2 regions of the Bradyrhizobium algeriense genome follow, and region 2 is predicted to be linked to the other one. Evidence: predicted binding sites of a transcription regulator. Region 2 holds the regulator's gene; the other holds the start of a gene.

Evidence for each region. The regulator HrcA, encoded in region 2, represses chaperone genes, less so after heat shock. The targets are predictions, from matches to a motif close to GTTAGCACTCNCNNNNNGNGAGTGCTAAC.
Region 1: the regulator HrcA is predicted to act here: its motif matches at 1,894-1,922, upstream of V1286_RS28650 (co-chaperone GroES).

The regions. Positions count from the first base shown of each region.
Region 1 is NZ_JAZHRV010000001.1:5,923,893-5,931,106, reverse strand. Features, by position in the region: gene groL (chaperonin GroEL) at 1-1,316, opposite strand, end outside; gene V1286_RS28650 (co-chaperone GroES) at 1,490-1,786, opposite strand; gene V1286_RS28645 (hypothetical protein) at 2,123-2,638, shown strand; gene V1286_RS28640 (protein phosphatase CheZ) at 2,843-3,619, opposite strand; gene V1286_RS28635 (L,D-transpeptidase) at 3,927-4,724, shown strand; gene V1286_RS28630 (DUF2076 domain-containing protein) at 4,865-5,716, opposite strand; gene V1286_RS28625 (ChbG/HpnK family deacetylase) at 5,846-6,688, opposite strand; gene V1286_RS28620 (glycosyltransferase family 2 protein) at 6,685-7,214, opposite strand, start outside.
Region 2 is NZ_JAZHRV010000001.1:7,176,977-7,184,190, forward strand. Features, by position in the region: gene dnaK (molecular chaperone DnaK) at 1-56, opposite strand, end outside; gene V1286_RS34485 (hypothetical protein) at 651-1,613, shown strand; gene pncA (bifunctional nicotinamidase/pyrazinamidase) at 1,713-2,426, shown strand; gene grpE (nucleotide exchange factor GrpE) at 2,609-3,223, opposite strand; gene hrcA (heat-inducible transcriptional repressor HrcA) at 3,334-4,422, opposite strand; gene rph (ribonuclease PH) at 4,577-5,290, shown strand; gene rdgB (RdgB/HAM1 family non-canonical purine NTP pyrophosphatase) at 5,302-5,931, shown strand; gene hemW (radical SAM family heme chaperone HemW) at 5,924-7,096, shown strand.

The DNA of each region.
Region 1 (7,214 bases), 1.3 Mb from region 2:
CCGGCCTGGACGTCGGAATTGTCGTTGTTGATGCGGCCGACGGCCTTCTTGGCGCGGAGCAGCGCCACGCCGCCGCCCGGCACGATGCCTTCCTGCACGGCCGCGCGGGTCGCGTTGAGGGCGTCCTCGACGCGGTCCTTCTTTTCCTTGACCTCGACTTCGGTCGCGCCGCCGACGCGAATCACGGCGACGCCGCCCGCCAGTTTCGCAAGGCGCTCCTGCAGCTTCTCGCGGTCGTAGTCCGAGGTGGTTTCCTCGATCTGCGCCTTGATCTGCGTGACGCGGGCTTCGATGTCCTTCTTCTTGCCGGCGCCCTTGACGATCGTGGTGTTCTCCTTGTCGATCACCACCTTGCCGGCGCGGCCGAGCATGTTGATGGTGACGCTTTCGAGCTTCATGCCGAGTTCATCCGAGATCAGCTGACCGCCGGTCAGGATCGCGATGTCTTCCAGCATCGCCTTGCGACGATCGCCGAAGCCCGGCGCCTTGACGGCGGCGACCTTCAGGCCGCCGCGCAGGCGGTTCACCACCAGCGTCGCCAGCGCTTCGCCCTCGACGTCCTCGGCGATGATCAAAAGCGGACGGCCGGACTGCACCACGGCTTCCAGCACCGGCAGCATCGACTGCAGGCCCGACAGCTTCTTCTCGTGCAGCAGCACGTAGACGTCTTCGAGTTCGGCCGTCATCTTTTCGGCGTTGGTGATGAAGTAGGGCGACAGGTAGCCGCGGTCGAACTTCATGCCCTCGACGATGTCGACTTCGGTCTCGAGCGACTTGTTCTCCTCGACCGTGATGACGCCTTCATTGCCGACCTTCTGCATCGCCTGGGCGATCATCTTGCCGATGGCGGTGTCGCCGTTGGCCGAGATGGTGCCGATCTGGGCGACCTCGGACGAAGAGGCGACCGGCTTGGCGCGCTTTTCGAGATCCTTGACGACGGCGTGGACCGCGATGTCGATGCCACGCTTCAGATCCATCGGGTTCATGCCGGCAGCGACCGACTTGGCGCCTTCGCGCACGATCGCCTGCGCCAGCACGGTCGCGGTGGTGGTGCCGTCGCCGGCGGTGTCGTTGGTCTTGGAGGCGACCTCGCGCAGCATCTGCGCGCCCATGTTCTCGAACTTGTCCTCGAGTTCGATTTCCTTGGCGACGGTGACGCCGTCCTTGGTGATGCGGGGTGCGCCAAAACTCTTCTCGATCACGACGTTGCGGCCCTTCGGACCGAGCGTCACCTTCACCGCGTTGGCGAGAACGTCGACGCCGCGCAGCATGCGGTCGCGGGCGTCGCCGGAAAATTTAACGTCTTTGGCAGCCATTTGAATTGCTCCTGGAATGATGGGTACGGCCCTTGCCGCGTTGTTAGCTCGTCATTGCCGGGCTTGACCCGGCAATCCATCGCCTGCGTAAGACTCTTCAGAAGAATGATGGATGCCCGGATCAAGTCCGGGCATGACACCTGTGGGTGCGGTTACCGCTCGGATCTATCGGCTCAGCTCAGCACGCCCATGATGTCGCTCTCCTTCATGATCAGGAGTTCCTCGCCGTCGAGCTTGACCTCGGTGCCCGACCATTTGCCGAACAGCACGCGGTCGCCGACCTTGAGGTCGATCGGAATCAGCTTGCCGGCCTCGTCGCGGCCGCCCGGGCCCACGGCGGTGACTTCGCCCTGCGACGGCTTTTCCTTGGCGCTATCGGGAATGATGATGCCGCCCTTGGTCTTCTCTTCGGCATCGATGCGCTTGACCACGACGCGGTCGTGCAGCGGACGGAATTTGGATTTGGCCATGACGTCTCCTCTTGAAGTTCCATGGAAGGCGTGGTTTCAGGTCTGTGCCACGAAAATGGCTGATAATGCCGCGTATTCGACGCCGCCCCGGGCGGGACAGCATGACCCTTAGCAATCGTCGGATTTGAGTGCTAAACGTGGGGCCGGGGAATATGGCTTGGCGCTGATCCTGTCAAGCAAACAAGGGGGTTAAGGCCTTCTTGAGGCCAATATAGGATGGTCCCACAGAAACCAAATCGGCGCAGCGGCGTAATTTAACGGACGTCATTGCTCCGGCAGGCTTTTTACGATTGGCTGCTTGACGGGAGCGGCCAAGGAATTGCTCGGGGGAATACGATGATCAGCTCACGTAATGCGCGTACGGTTGCCAATCTGGCGATCGCATCGGCGCTGACGATCTTGCTGGCAGCGTGCAGCAGCATGAGCCTGCCGTCGCTGTCGTCCAGTTCGGCGCCCGAGGCCGAGCCCGGCGTCGCGCCCGATATGCCGGCCACCATCCGCTCCGACGAGATCGTCGGCCGCTGGGGCCTCGCCTCGTTCCAGAATCCCAACGACCGCGCCCGCACCGAAGCCGCGGCGCGCGGGCAGTGCAAGCAGCCCTATGTGATCGGCGCCGGCACCTCCGGCGGTGTTGTCATGCATCTGGCCGACCAGGCCACCCCGCAGGAACTGCGCCTCAAGGGCAGCCCGAGCGGCAAGAATTATATCGGTCCGCCCGGCCCGACGCCCGGCGAGCAGGACCGCGAGATCGTCTCGTTCGACGGCCGCGTGCTCGTGACCCGCTTCATCGAAAAGGATGCCGCGGTCCGTTACGGCAACATGGTCTATGTCCGCTGCGCGCCGCGGGCGTGATTAGACGCCGTCATTCCGGGGCGATGCGAAGAATCGAACTATGGTGCGCAATTGCGCACCTGAGAATCTCGAGATTCCCCGATGCGCAATTGCGCATCTGAGGTCTGGTGCTAACGCACCATCCCGGAAATGACCGCGCAAAAATCAACAAAAAACGCCGGCAGCTAGCCGGCGTTTCCATTTAGTCTGCGTTAACCAGTTCGATCAATCGAACAGCGCGTCGATGTCGTTCTGCGAGGCGTGACCGTCGTCGCCGTCCAGCTTCGGGCCGTTCAGCAGCTTGGCGTCGCCTTCGCGGGTATCGACGATCGGCGGGGCGTGCGCCTTGATGGCATCGACGCCACCCCAGATTTCCATCATCTCGATGATGTGCTTTTCGATGAATTTCATCGTCGTCATCACCTTGCTGATGCGCTGGCCCGTCAAGTCCTGGAAATTGCAGGCTTCGAAGATCGCGACGACGCGTTCCTGGATTTCCTCGCTGAGCAGCTTTTGCTGGTCGGGCGAGATGTTCTTGGACAATGCGGTGGCGGCCTGGTCGATCGCCTCGACGGCCTCGAGAATCTGCTGGGTGGCCTGTTCGGTGCCGCCGACGACGGCGCCGAGCTCGCCATTGACCTTGGCCATTTCCTGGCCGTCAAAGCTGTTGCCGTGCAGGGTGGCGATTTCGCGCTTGGTGCGGTTGATGGCGTCGTGAATGAGATCGAGCTCGACTTTCAGCTTCGCGCACTGCTCGATCTGGGCGCGGTAGGTTTCCAGCAACGCGTGGGCATCCGCGGTCTCGCGTGCGATATCCGTGGCGACAGTCGAACCGTCGCGGGTGTGGCCGAAGCCCGCCATCTGTGCGCGGATCGCGCGCAGCTCGGCCATGATCTCACGATGCATCGGGCCGATCTCGCCGCCTTCGGCGGCAGGCATCATAATTGGCGCGTCGCCCAGAAGGGCTTGTTCAATACGAAAACGCTTGCGATTGACCGACATGAGTTTTTCCCACCCCTACACTTCCGTGTGTGTTCTAGACCGATGCGATTTAACGTGAGGTTCACGCCGGAACGCGTCATGGTCGCGGTTTGCCCGCGGCCGCATACCAACGATTAACCATGAGGGGCGGCGTTCATGCAAAATAAACGCTACCGGGCAAATCAGCGCGCGATTGCCGAAATGGTGAATCGAAACGGCTGATCTGTTTACCAAACCGATTAGGTTTTGATTTGTATTGATCGCGTGCAGCGGTGCTCGTCGCGCCGCTGCCGCCAACCCGCAATGACGATCAGTACAGAGTACGTCGATGTCCGGAAAAATCTCCCTTGCGCTCCTTGCGAGCGCGTCTTGCCTTTGCTTCTCCAGTGAGGCTTTTGCGATCGACGCCTCGCCAATTGCCGAACCCGCCGTGATCTACGCCCGCGAGCCCGCGCAGCCGGCGCCGGTGCGCATGGCCGCTGCCGAACGCTCGCGGATGGGCGGCGGCTTCATCGAATTCCTGTTCGGCGACCTGCCGCAAGGCGGACGCTATCAGCAACAGCCGGCCTATCAGACGCAGCCTGACTACGGATATGGCGGGCGGCGCGCGCTGCTGCCGCCGATGGATCCGCAGCAGTCGATGCGCGGGGAGGAGGAGATCGACCTCGCACAACGTCCGCTCGATCCGAAATACGAAAAGCAGGTAGTCGAGTATCACGGCAAGGAAAGCGCAGGGACGATCGTGATCGACACCCCGAACAAGTTCCTGTTCCTGGTGCAGGGCGACGGCAAGGCGCTGCGCTACGGCGTCGGCGTCGGCCGCCCCGGCTTCACCTGGTCAGGCGTCAAGACCGTCTCCGCGAAGAAGGAATGGCCGGCCTGGACGCCGCCGCCCGAAATGTTGGCGCGGCGCCCCGATCTGCCGCGGTACATGGAAGGCGGCCCGCAAAATCCGCTCGGCGCGCGCGCGATGTATCTGGGTTCGTCGCTCTATCGCATCCACGGCTCCAACGAGCCCTGGACTATCGGCACCAACGTGTCGTCCGGCTGCATCCGTATGCGCAATGAAGACGTCATCGATCTCTACGGCCGCGTCGGCGTCGGCGCCAGGGTCGTGGTGATCTGATTGTTTTGATCGTAGCCCGGATGGGGCCAACGGGGCGCGCACTCGCGCACCCGTTGGCCCCATCCGGGCTACGATCCGTCCCAACAAAAAAACGGCCGCCTGATCGGGCGGCCGTTTTGACTTTTCAACTCAGACACCGCTCACGCGTAATCGCCATCACCACCATCGTCGCCGTCGAAGCCGTCGGCATCGTGGTCCATGTCGTCATCGTCATGCGAGGCCTGATCGAAGAAGCCCTGCCGCGAACCGGAATCGTTGTCGTTGTTGTCGGCGCGCTGGCTGGACGAGCCGCGCGAACCGATGTCGTTGATCCCGGCGTCGCGCGCCAGGTCGCCGCCGGACTGGTCGCTCCACGGCCTGCGGTCTTCGATTCCGCCGCTATGGTTGGCCGTGTCGCCGAAGCTTTGGTGGTTGCCGCCGCCGCCCATCATCGAACGGAGGCTGCCGGCCAGCAACGAGCCGCCGACCACGCCGACCGCGGCCGCCGCTGCGGTGCCGAGGAACGAGCCGCCACCGCCGCCGAACGGCGACTGCTGCGGCGGCTGCGCGCCATAGAGCTGGGGCTGGGCATAGGACGGCTGATTATATTGTCCGGGCGGTTGGCTCTGCTGCAAGACCTGGCCCGTGTTCCACGCCGGACGGCTGCCGCCCGAATTGCCGCCCATCTCGGGCGCACGAACGTTGGGTACCGAACCATGTGACGAACCTTGCGGCTGGTTCTGCCCGAAGATCGCATCGCGCATCGAATCGAGGAAGCCGCCGGATTGATTTTGCTGACCCGCTGCCGCTTCCAATTCCTGGATGCGCATGTCGGCGCGCTTCAGCGCTTCGTCCTGCACCAGCGTCGTTTGCACCAGCGCATAGACCGCATTGGGCGCGTTGCGCAGGCCCTGCATGATCGCTGACATCGCCTCCGCATCGCGCGGGGCGTTCTCCAGCTTGGTGAGCCGGTCGAAAAGACCGTCAATCAGTTGGCGTTCTTGCGGTGTCATGGCCCTCTCCCTCGCGTCGGATCGTCGTCAACGCGCCGGAGAGATGTAGGACGGGGTTTGTGTCGCAAGTAGTGGGTGGCCGAATTAAATTTTGGTATGCGACAAAACGCCGGGATTTGTTGAGTCTTATCAACTCAATGTAACTTTATTCGCCGCCAGCAATGCCGGGAATCGATCGCTTGCGAGATACGCATGTTCCGCCTCGCGCTGGGTGGTGAGGGGGTCGAGGCTTTCGAGCGTTGGGTCGACGAATCCAGGGTGGCACATCACGAGCGCGCCATCCGGCAATTCCCGAAGGAACTCACCCATCAGCACCGCGAAATCGGGTTCTTTTGAAAAATCATAGGCGCCGGCGAAGGCGGGATTGAACGGGATGCCGGCACGGGTGGCGCGCTTGCGGAATTGCGCGCTGAGAATGTCGAGCACCAGCGCCTTGGGCGCGCCGAGCAGCCCGGCCAGCGGCTTGAGGCGCCCGCCCTGGCGTACCCAGGCGGCGGGGGCGGCTTCCTTCACCGCGCGCAGGAAGGCGTCGCGCACCTGCGGAAAGAGTTGCGCGTGCTGATGGCCGTCGACGAAATCGGGCGCGCGGCCGAACAGCTCCTTGAACGCCGCGAGCTGGGCCAGAAGTTCGTCTTCGATCATTTCAGGGTCGAGCCGCCGCAGCAGGCCCGCGCGCAAGAGATTCGGAAACGGCAGAAACAGGCCGCCGTCGGTGGGGCGGAAGTGCATCGTCAGCGGACGAAACGGCGCGGTCAGCGTCGCATGCAGCCCGATCGCGCAGCGCGGGCTGTTCGCCGCGAGATCCTGCAGCGCGGCGACCTCGCTGCGTCCGATCGCTGAGCCTACCACCATCACCGAGGTGGCATTGAGACGGCCGCGGGAGATCAAATCGCGAATGGCGCGGTTGACGCCCTCGGCCAGTCCGTAATCGTCGGCGCACAGCCAGATCCGGCGCAGCGCAGCGTCGTTCATTCGGCGGCGGTCCGTTCGACGCTGGCCGTGGTCTCGCCATCGGCGCGCTTTTCGGAATGCTCGGCGACGAAGTAGATCGGCCGCGCCTTCAACTCGGAGAGGATCTTGCCGATATATTCGCCGACGATGCCGATCATGATGAGTTGCACGCCGCCGATCGTCATCAGGCCGATCACCAGCGAGGGATAGCCGGGGACCTGCTTGCCGGTGGTCCAGACTTCCCAGAGAATAGTCAGGCCGAACAGGAAGGCGCCGACGGCAAGCAGCACGCCGAACAGGCTCGCAAAGCGCAGCGGCGCCACTGAGAACGACGTCAATCCCTCGATCGACAGCCCCACCAGCCGGCCGGGGCTGAAGGTGGTGACGCCGTGTGCGCGCGGCGCCGGTTCATAATCGACGCGGATCTGGCGGAAGCCGATCCAGCTCGCCAGTCCCTTGAAGAAGCGGTTGCGCTCGGGAAGCTGCCGCAGTGCGGCGGCGGCGCGCGGCGACAGCAGGCGGAAATCGCCGGCGTCCTCGGGGATTT
Region 2 (7,214 bases):
ATTACGGCGACGCACGAATTCGTGGTGCCGAGATCGATCCCAATGACCTTTCCCATGGTCCTCATATCCTTCTTGTTGCGGCAGGTTGGCTGGGCCCTGGACGGCGCACCTAACCGAACCCCCAACGATCAATTACTCGCGATATTGCGACGGTGAGCCTCATATAGGAGGGGGGGTCGACCCTGCAAGGACCGAACGCAAGCTTAGGGCCTGAAAAGGCTGACGTTTGAAAGATTGTGTCAGCCCGGGGCGGGGCGGGGCGGCGCCTCAGGAGGTGTTAAGAAATCGGCAAGGCCGCTCGACCAAGGCCGCCTCGCTGCGCGCACTACTGACGCGGTGCGCAACGAAGCGGCATCTTCCCGCCCGCGGGGGCCCGGCCGACCGCGTCAGGGGACGCGGTATTTGGCCGCTGGAAGCGCCTCAAAAAGAGCTCGGATACCGGGCAAAATCCTGCAAAAAGGCCGACATATCGGAATGTAACGATGGAACGGACCCCTACCCTGCCCTGTTGCAGGGACATCAAAACCGCTAAAAGCGGGCCGACTGGAACGACCCCTGTCGTGACCGCAAGACTCCAAAATTCCACTAGAGATTCCTAGCTGCATCGTCGGCCCCACTGAACGGCCCCATGCAAACCCGGTAGATGCTCCATGAAGCTACTTCGATATTTCGCTGCGATTGCCCTGACCGTTGCCGCCAACTCTACCGTATTCTCTTCCGCGTTCGCCGCCGACCCGGTCTTCCCGCCGGGCGCCAGGGTGGGCATGACGCCACTGGTCGGCCTCAACAAGGCGAGAGCGTTCATCGGCTTCGAGACCGAGGACCACGGCGTCAAGGTGCTGGTCACGGACCTTCCCGCCGAGGCCTATGGCGAGGTCGCCAATGCCTTCAAGGCCAACCCGGGCGGCGCCGGCGGCATCAAGCCGGAGAGCATCGAGACTGCGGCGGGGCTCGCCTATTACACCGTCGAAAACGGCAAGGAAAACGCCAAGGACGGCGCCGGCAATGTGCGCCGCTATTCGATGATCCTGCCCGGCCCTACCTTCTCCGGCTATGTCGCCGTGCAGGTGCCGGAGAACGCCTCCAAGATCTATACCGACGACGCCATCCGCCAGATGTTTGCTTCCGCCGTGATCCGCAACGAGGTTCCGGTCGAGGAGCAGCTCGGAATGATGCCGTTCAAGATGAGCGAGCTCTCGAGCTTCAAGAACATCCGCACGCTGGCGCCGGGCGCAGCTCTCATTCTCTCCGACGGCGACGAAAAGACCGGCTTCGAAGTCGCGCCCTTCATGATCATCGGCCTGATCGGCTCGACGGCGGCGTCCCCCGATGATCGCGGCCGTTTCGCCCAGCAGATCGCAACCACCATTCCCGGCGTGCGCGACGGCAGGATCACGATGTCGGAGCCGGTCCGCATCGATGGCCAGCCCGGCTACGAGACGCGGATCGACGCCACCAGCGGCAAGGATAATACGCCTGTTACCATCGTGCAGTGGGTGCGGTTCGGCTCCCAGAGCTCGATGCGCATCATCGGCTCTTCGCCGCGCAACGACTGGACCAAGGCCTTTCCGCGCTTCCGCGCGGTGCGCGACGGAATCCATCCGCGAACCTGATCCGGAAATTTGCAAGCGCGCCGAAACTTCGGGCTTTCGTTTGTACACACATGGAACTAGCCTTCTCCCCGGTCGGGTTCATAACCGGGGAGACGCACCATGTTTACTCGCAGGCTGGTTCTGACAGGTCTCGGCGCGACGTCGGTCGCTGCCCTCGTTCCATCGGCGCTTTGGGCGGCGCCGATCAAGCCCGACGAAGCATCCGCGCTGCTCGTCATCGACGTGCAAAACTGCTTCCTGCCGGGCGGCAGCCTCGCGGTCAAAGACGGCGAGCAGGTCGTGCCCATCATCAACCGCATCGCCAAGGGTTTTGCCAATGTGGTGATGACGCAGGACTGGCACACCGCGGGCCACGTCTCGTTCGCCTCCACCCATTCCGGCAAGAAGCCGTTCGAAACCGTTAATCTCCCCTACGGCAAGCAGGTGCTGTGGCCCGACCATTGCGTGCAGGGCACCGAGGGGGCGTCGCTGTCGAAGGACCTCGCGATCCCGCATGCCGGGCTCGTCATCCGCAAGGGTTTCAACAAGAACGTCGACAGCTATTCGGCCTTCACCGAGGCTGACGGCAAGACCACGACGGGGCTCGCCGCTTACCTGAAGGCGCGCAGGGTGAAGCGGGTGTTCCTCGCCGGCCTCGCCACCGACTTCTGCGTGGCATGGAGCGCGCTCGACGCGCGCAAGGCGGGTTTTGAAACCTATGTGATCGAAGACGCCTGCCGCGGCATCGACACCCAGGGCTCGCTCGCAAAGGCCTGGGCCGACATGACCAAGGCCGGCGTCAAGCGCATCAAGTCGGACGATATCGCGGCTTAGAGGCGGAAAACAAACTGCCAAACCCTCATCCCTGCGCGAGCGCCATTGCGCTCGTCGCTGGAGGAGCGCGCCTGCGCGCGTCTCGAAGGATGAAGGCCCAAGTTGGGCCGCATGGTTCGCCCGGCGATGCATAGTATCGTCCGGAGACGGCGCTTGCGCGCCTCCTCACCATGAGGGTCTAGTTACGCCGCGCTGTTCGGTTCGTTGTTGGCCGGCGCGGCCTTGGCGCCGCCCTTGGAGACGGCGACCAGCGCCGGGCGCAGCACGCGCTCGCCGATCATGAAGCCGGCCTGCACGACCTGGACCACGGTCCCGGACGGGACGGACGGGTCAGGCACTTCGTACATCGCCTGCTGGAAATTCGGATCAAACTTCTCGCCCGACGGATCGAACTTCTTGACGCCGTTCTTCTCCAGCGTGTTGAGCAGCGAACGCTCGGTCAGCTCGACGCCCTCGATGAAGGCCTTGATGCCGGGATCGGCGGTTTCCCTGGCCTCGGCCGGGATCGCGTCGAGCGCGCGCTGCAGATTGTCGGCGATATCGAGAATGTCGCGCGCAAACCCGGTGATTCCATACATCTTGGAATCGGCCACCTCGCGCCTGGTGCGCTGGCGCAAATTTTCCATTTCCGCCAGCGTGCGCAGCATCTTGTCGCGCGTCTCGGCCAGTTCCTTGGTCAGGGCCTCATTCGACCCTTCCTCGGGATCGTCGGGCATGATGTAGGGTTTTGAGACCACGGGCTCGCCGGTCTGGGCCTGCTTCAGCTCGTCGTCACTCGGCCGGTTGGGATCGGTCATAAGACTGCCTTCTCAAAAAACGCATCTGGTTCGATGGGGATTTGCTAGGCGGGATATCGTGCTTTAGGGGCCGAAAATCAAGCATAACCAGCCGCCCCATCCGGGGCGGATTAGCCACCCAGCATCCGGCTGACGATCCGGGCGGCGTAGTCCACGGTCGGAATCACCCTTGCATAGTTCAGCCGCGTCGGCCCGATCACGCCGAGAACGCCGACGATGCGGCCCGCGGCGTCGCCATAGGGGGCGATGATGGTGGAGGAACCGGACAGCGAAAACAGCTTGTTCTCCGATCCGATGAAAATCCTGACGCCTTCGGCGCGCTCGGCCCGGCCCAACAGATCGATCACGCCGCGCTTGGTCTCGAGATCGTCGAACAGCGACTTGACGCGTTCGAGATCCTCCAGCGCATGCAGGTCTTCGAGCAAATTGGCGTGGCCGCGCACGATCAATTGGCGGTCGTCATTGTCGCCGCCGGACCAGCTCGCGATGCCGGCCGCGATCACCTTCTGCGTCAATTGGTCGAGTTCGGCGCGGCTCTGCGTCAGCGCGGTTTCGAGCTCGAGCCGCGCTTCGGCGAGCGTGCGGCCGCGAATCCGCGCATTGAGGAAATTGGTCGCCTCCGTCAGCGCCGAGGAAGGAACGCCGGGCGGCAGCGTCAGCACGCGGTTTTCGACCTGGCCGTCTTCGCCGACCAGCACCACCAGCGCACGCTCCGGCTCGAGCCGGACGAACTCGATGTGTTTTAGCCGCGAATTGGATTTGGCGGTCAGCACCACGGCCGCGGCCCGCGTCAGGCCGGACAACCGCGTCAACGCTTCACCCAGCGCCGCCTCGACCGATTGCGCGCGCCCGACGGACGCAAGCTGGCTCTGGATCGATTCCCGCTCGGGTTCGGTGAGGTCACCGACCTGCATCAGCGCGTCGACGAAGAAGCGCAGGCCGAGTTCGGTCGGCAGCCGCCCTGCCGAGGTATGCGGCGCATAGATCAGCCCGAGCGCTTCGAGGTCCGACATGACGTTGCGGACGGAAGCCGGCGACAGCGGCACCGCGATCAGGCGAGAAATGTTGCGCGAGCCGACGGGGTCGCCGGTGGCGAGATAACTCTCGACGATTTGACGAAAAATGTCGCGCGAACGCTCGTTGAGCTGGGCAAGCCCGGCATGCGGTGCGATCAGGCCAATCGGATCGTGGTGGGCCACGGCTTAACTCCTTGGACCCCTAATTTGTCGCTCCGGCGGGCCAATGACAAGCATCCCTTTCCCCGCCAACGCGGCCAAAAGCCCTTGCCGCTGCCCACGCCCCCACCTACAAGCACCGCGAACCAGTTTTCGCTCGATTTCGAAAGGATTTCCCATGCGGCCAAGCCGCCGTGCGCCCGATGAGCTGCGCCCCGTGTCGCTGGAACGCGGCGTGGTCAAATATGCCGAAGGTTCCTGCATGGTGAAATTCGGCGACACCCATGTGCTGGTCACCGCCACCCTGGAAGAACGGCTGCCGCCGTGGCTGAAGGGCCAGGGCCGCGGCTGGGTCACCGCCGAATATGGCATGCTGCCGCGCGCCACCCTGGAACGCACCCGCCGCGAGGCCGCCGCCGGAAAGCAGGGCGGCCGCACCGTCGAAATCCAGCGGCTGATCGGCCGCAGCTTGCGCGCAGCTGTCGACCTCGAAGCTCTGGGCGAGCGCCAGATCACGGTCGATTGCGACGTGATCCAGGCCGATGGCGGCACCCGCACCGCCTCGATCACCGGCGCCTGGGTGGCGCTGGCCGACTGCATCGCGTGGATGAAGAGCCGCAACATGCTGAAAATGAACGTTCTGCGCGACAATGTCGCCGCGATCTCCTGCGGCATCTATCAGGGCACGCCGGTGCTCGACCTCGACTATGCCGAGGATTCCGAGGCCGAGACCGACGCCAATTTCGTCATGACCGGCGACGGCCGCATCATCGAGGTGCAGGGCACCGCCGAGAAGACGCCGTTCTCGCAGGACGAGTTCCTCGCGCTGATGGAACTGGCGCGCAAGGGTGTCGCGCGTCTGGTGGACTTGCAGAAGCTGGCCGTCGCGTAGTCTGATCGCACATGCACCGTCGAATCACAGGCCGGCTCGTGATCGCGACCCACAATCCCGGCAAGCTCGCCGAGATGCGGGAACTGCTGGCGCCGCATGGCGTCGAGGCCGTTTCCGCGGGCGAGCTGGGCCTTGGCGAGCCCGAGGAAACCGGCCAGACGTTTCGGGCGAATGCGGCGATCAAGGCGATCGCGGCGGCGCAGGCTTCCCAGCTTCCGGCCTTTGCCGATGATTCCGGCCTCGTCGTCGATGCGCTGGATGGCGCGCCCGGCATTTACTCGGCGCGCTGGGCCGGCGAGGGCAAGGATTTCATGGCGGCGATGAGCCGTATCGAACGCCTGCTGCAGGAACGTGGCGCGACCACGCCCGATAAGCGAAGTGCGCATTTCGTCTCGGCCCTTTGCGTCGCCTGGCCCGACGGTCATCTCGAAGAGGTCGAGGCCCGCGCCGATGGAACTCTGGTATGGCCGCCGCGCGGCACCGCCGGTTTCGGCTATGATCCGGCATTCCTGCCCGATGGGCACGTCAGAACCTTTGGCGAGATGACCTCGATCGAGAAACACGGCCTGCCGCCGCTCGGCCTCGGCCTGTCGCACCGGGCGCGCGCCTTCGTCAAACTGGCGGAGATCTGCCTTGGCTAGCGCCGAACGCCACTACCCGAAGCGGACCGCCTTCGGCGTCTACGTGCACTGGCCATTTTGCCTGTCGAAGTGCCCGTATTGCGACTTCAACAGCCACGTCCGCCACGCGCCGATCGACGAGGAAAGATTTTCCCGTGCGTTTGCGCGCGAGATCGAAACAACAGCGGCGCGCGCGCCGGGACGCACCGTCACGTCGATCTTTCTCGGCGGCGGCACCCCGTCGTTGATGCAGCCGCAAACCGTAGGCACCATCCTGGATTCGATCGGCAAGCATTGGCGCGTCGCCGACAATGTCGAGGTGACGCTGGAGGCCAATCCGACCAGCGTGGAAGCTACGCGGTTTCGCGGCTATCGCGCAGCCGGCGTCAACCGTGTCTCGCTCGGCGTGCAGGCGCTCGATGACGCCTCGCTGAAGGGGCTGGGACGATTGCACAGCGCGCGCGAGGCGCTGGACGCGGTCGCGATCGCACGCAGCGCGTTCGACCGTTACTCGTTCGACCTGATCTACGCCCGCCCCGACCAGACGCCGCAGATGTGGGCGGACGAATTGAAGCTCGCGATCTCGGAAGCCGCCGAACATCTCTCGCTCTACCAACTCACGATCGAGGAAGGCACGCCGTTCTTCGGCCTGCATGCGGCCGGCAAATTGAAGACCCCGGACGAGGCGGTTGCCCGCGCGCTCTACGATGTGACGCAGGAAGTCTGCGCGCATCATGGCTTGCCGGCCTACGAGATTTCCAATCACGCCCGCGCAGGCGCGGCATGCCAGCACAATCTCGTCTATTGGCGCGGTGACGAATATGCCGGCATCGGTCCGGGCGCCCATGGGCGGCTGGACATCGACGGCGCGAGACATGCGACCGCGACTGAAAAGCGCCCCGAGGCCTGGCTGATGCGCGTCGAGGCCAACGGCCATGGCGTCGTGACCGACGATTCGCTCAACAGCGAAGAGCGCGCCGACGAATATCTGCTGATGGGATTACGCCTCGCCGAAGGCATCGACCCCAAATGCTATGCGGCCTTGTCCGGCCGCGCGCTCGATCCGAACCGGATCGCCATATTGCGCGACGAAGGTGCGATCACTGTCGAAGCCGATGGGCGCTTGCGCGTGACCAAGGACGGATTCCCCGTGCTCGACGCCGTCGTGGCGGATCTTGCCGCGTAGCAAATCACCCGTAGCCCGGATGAAGCGCAGCGCAATCCGGGACAAGTGTATCTGCTTGCCAGACCGTTCCCGGGATACGCTTCGCTCCACCCGGGCTACGCGCCTTGCTTCCGCCGCG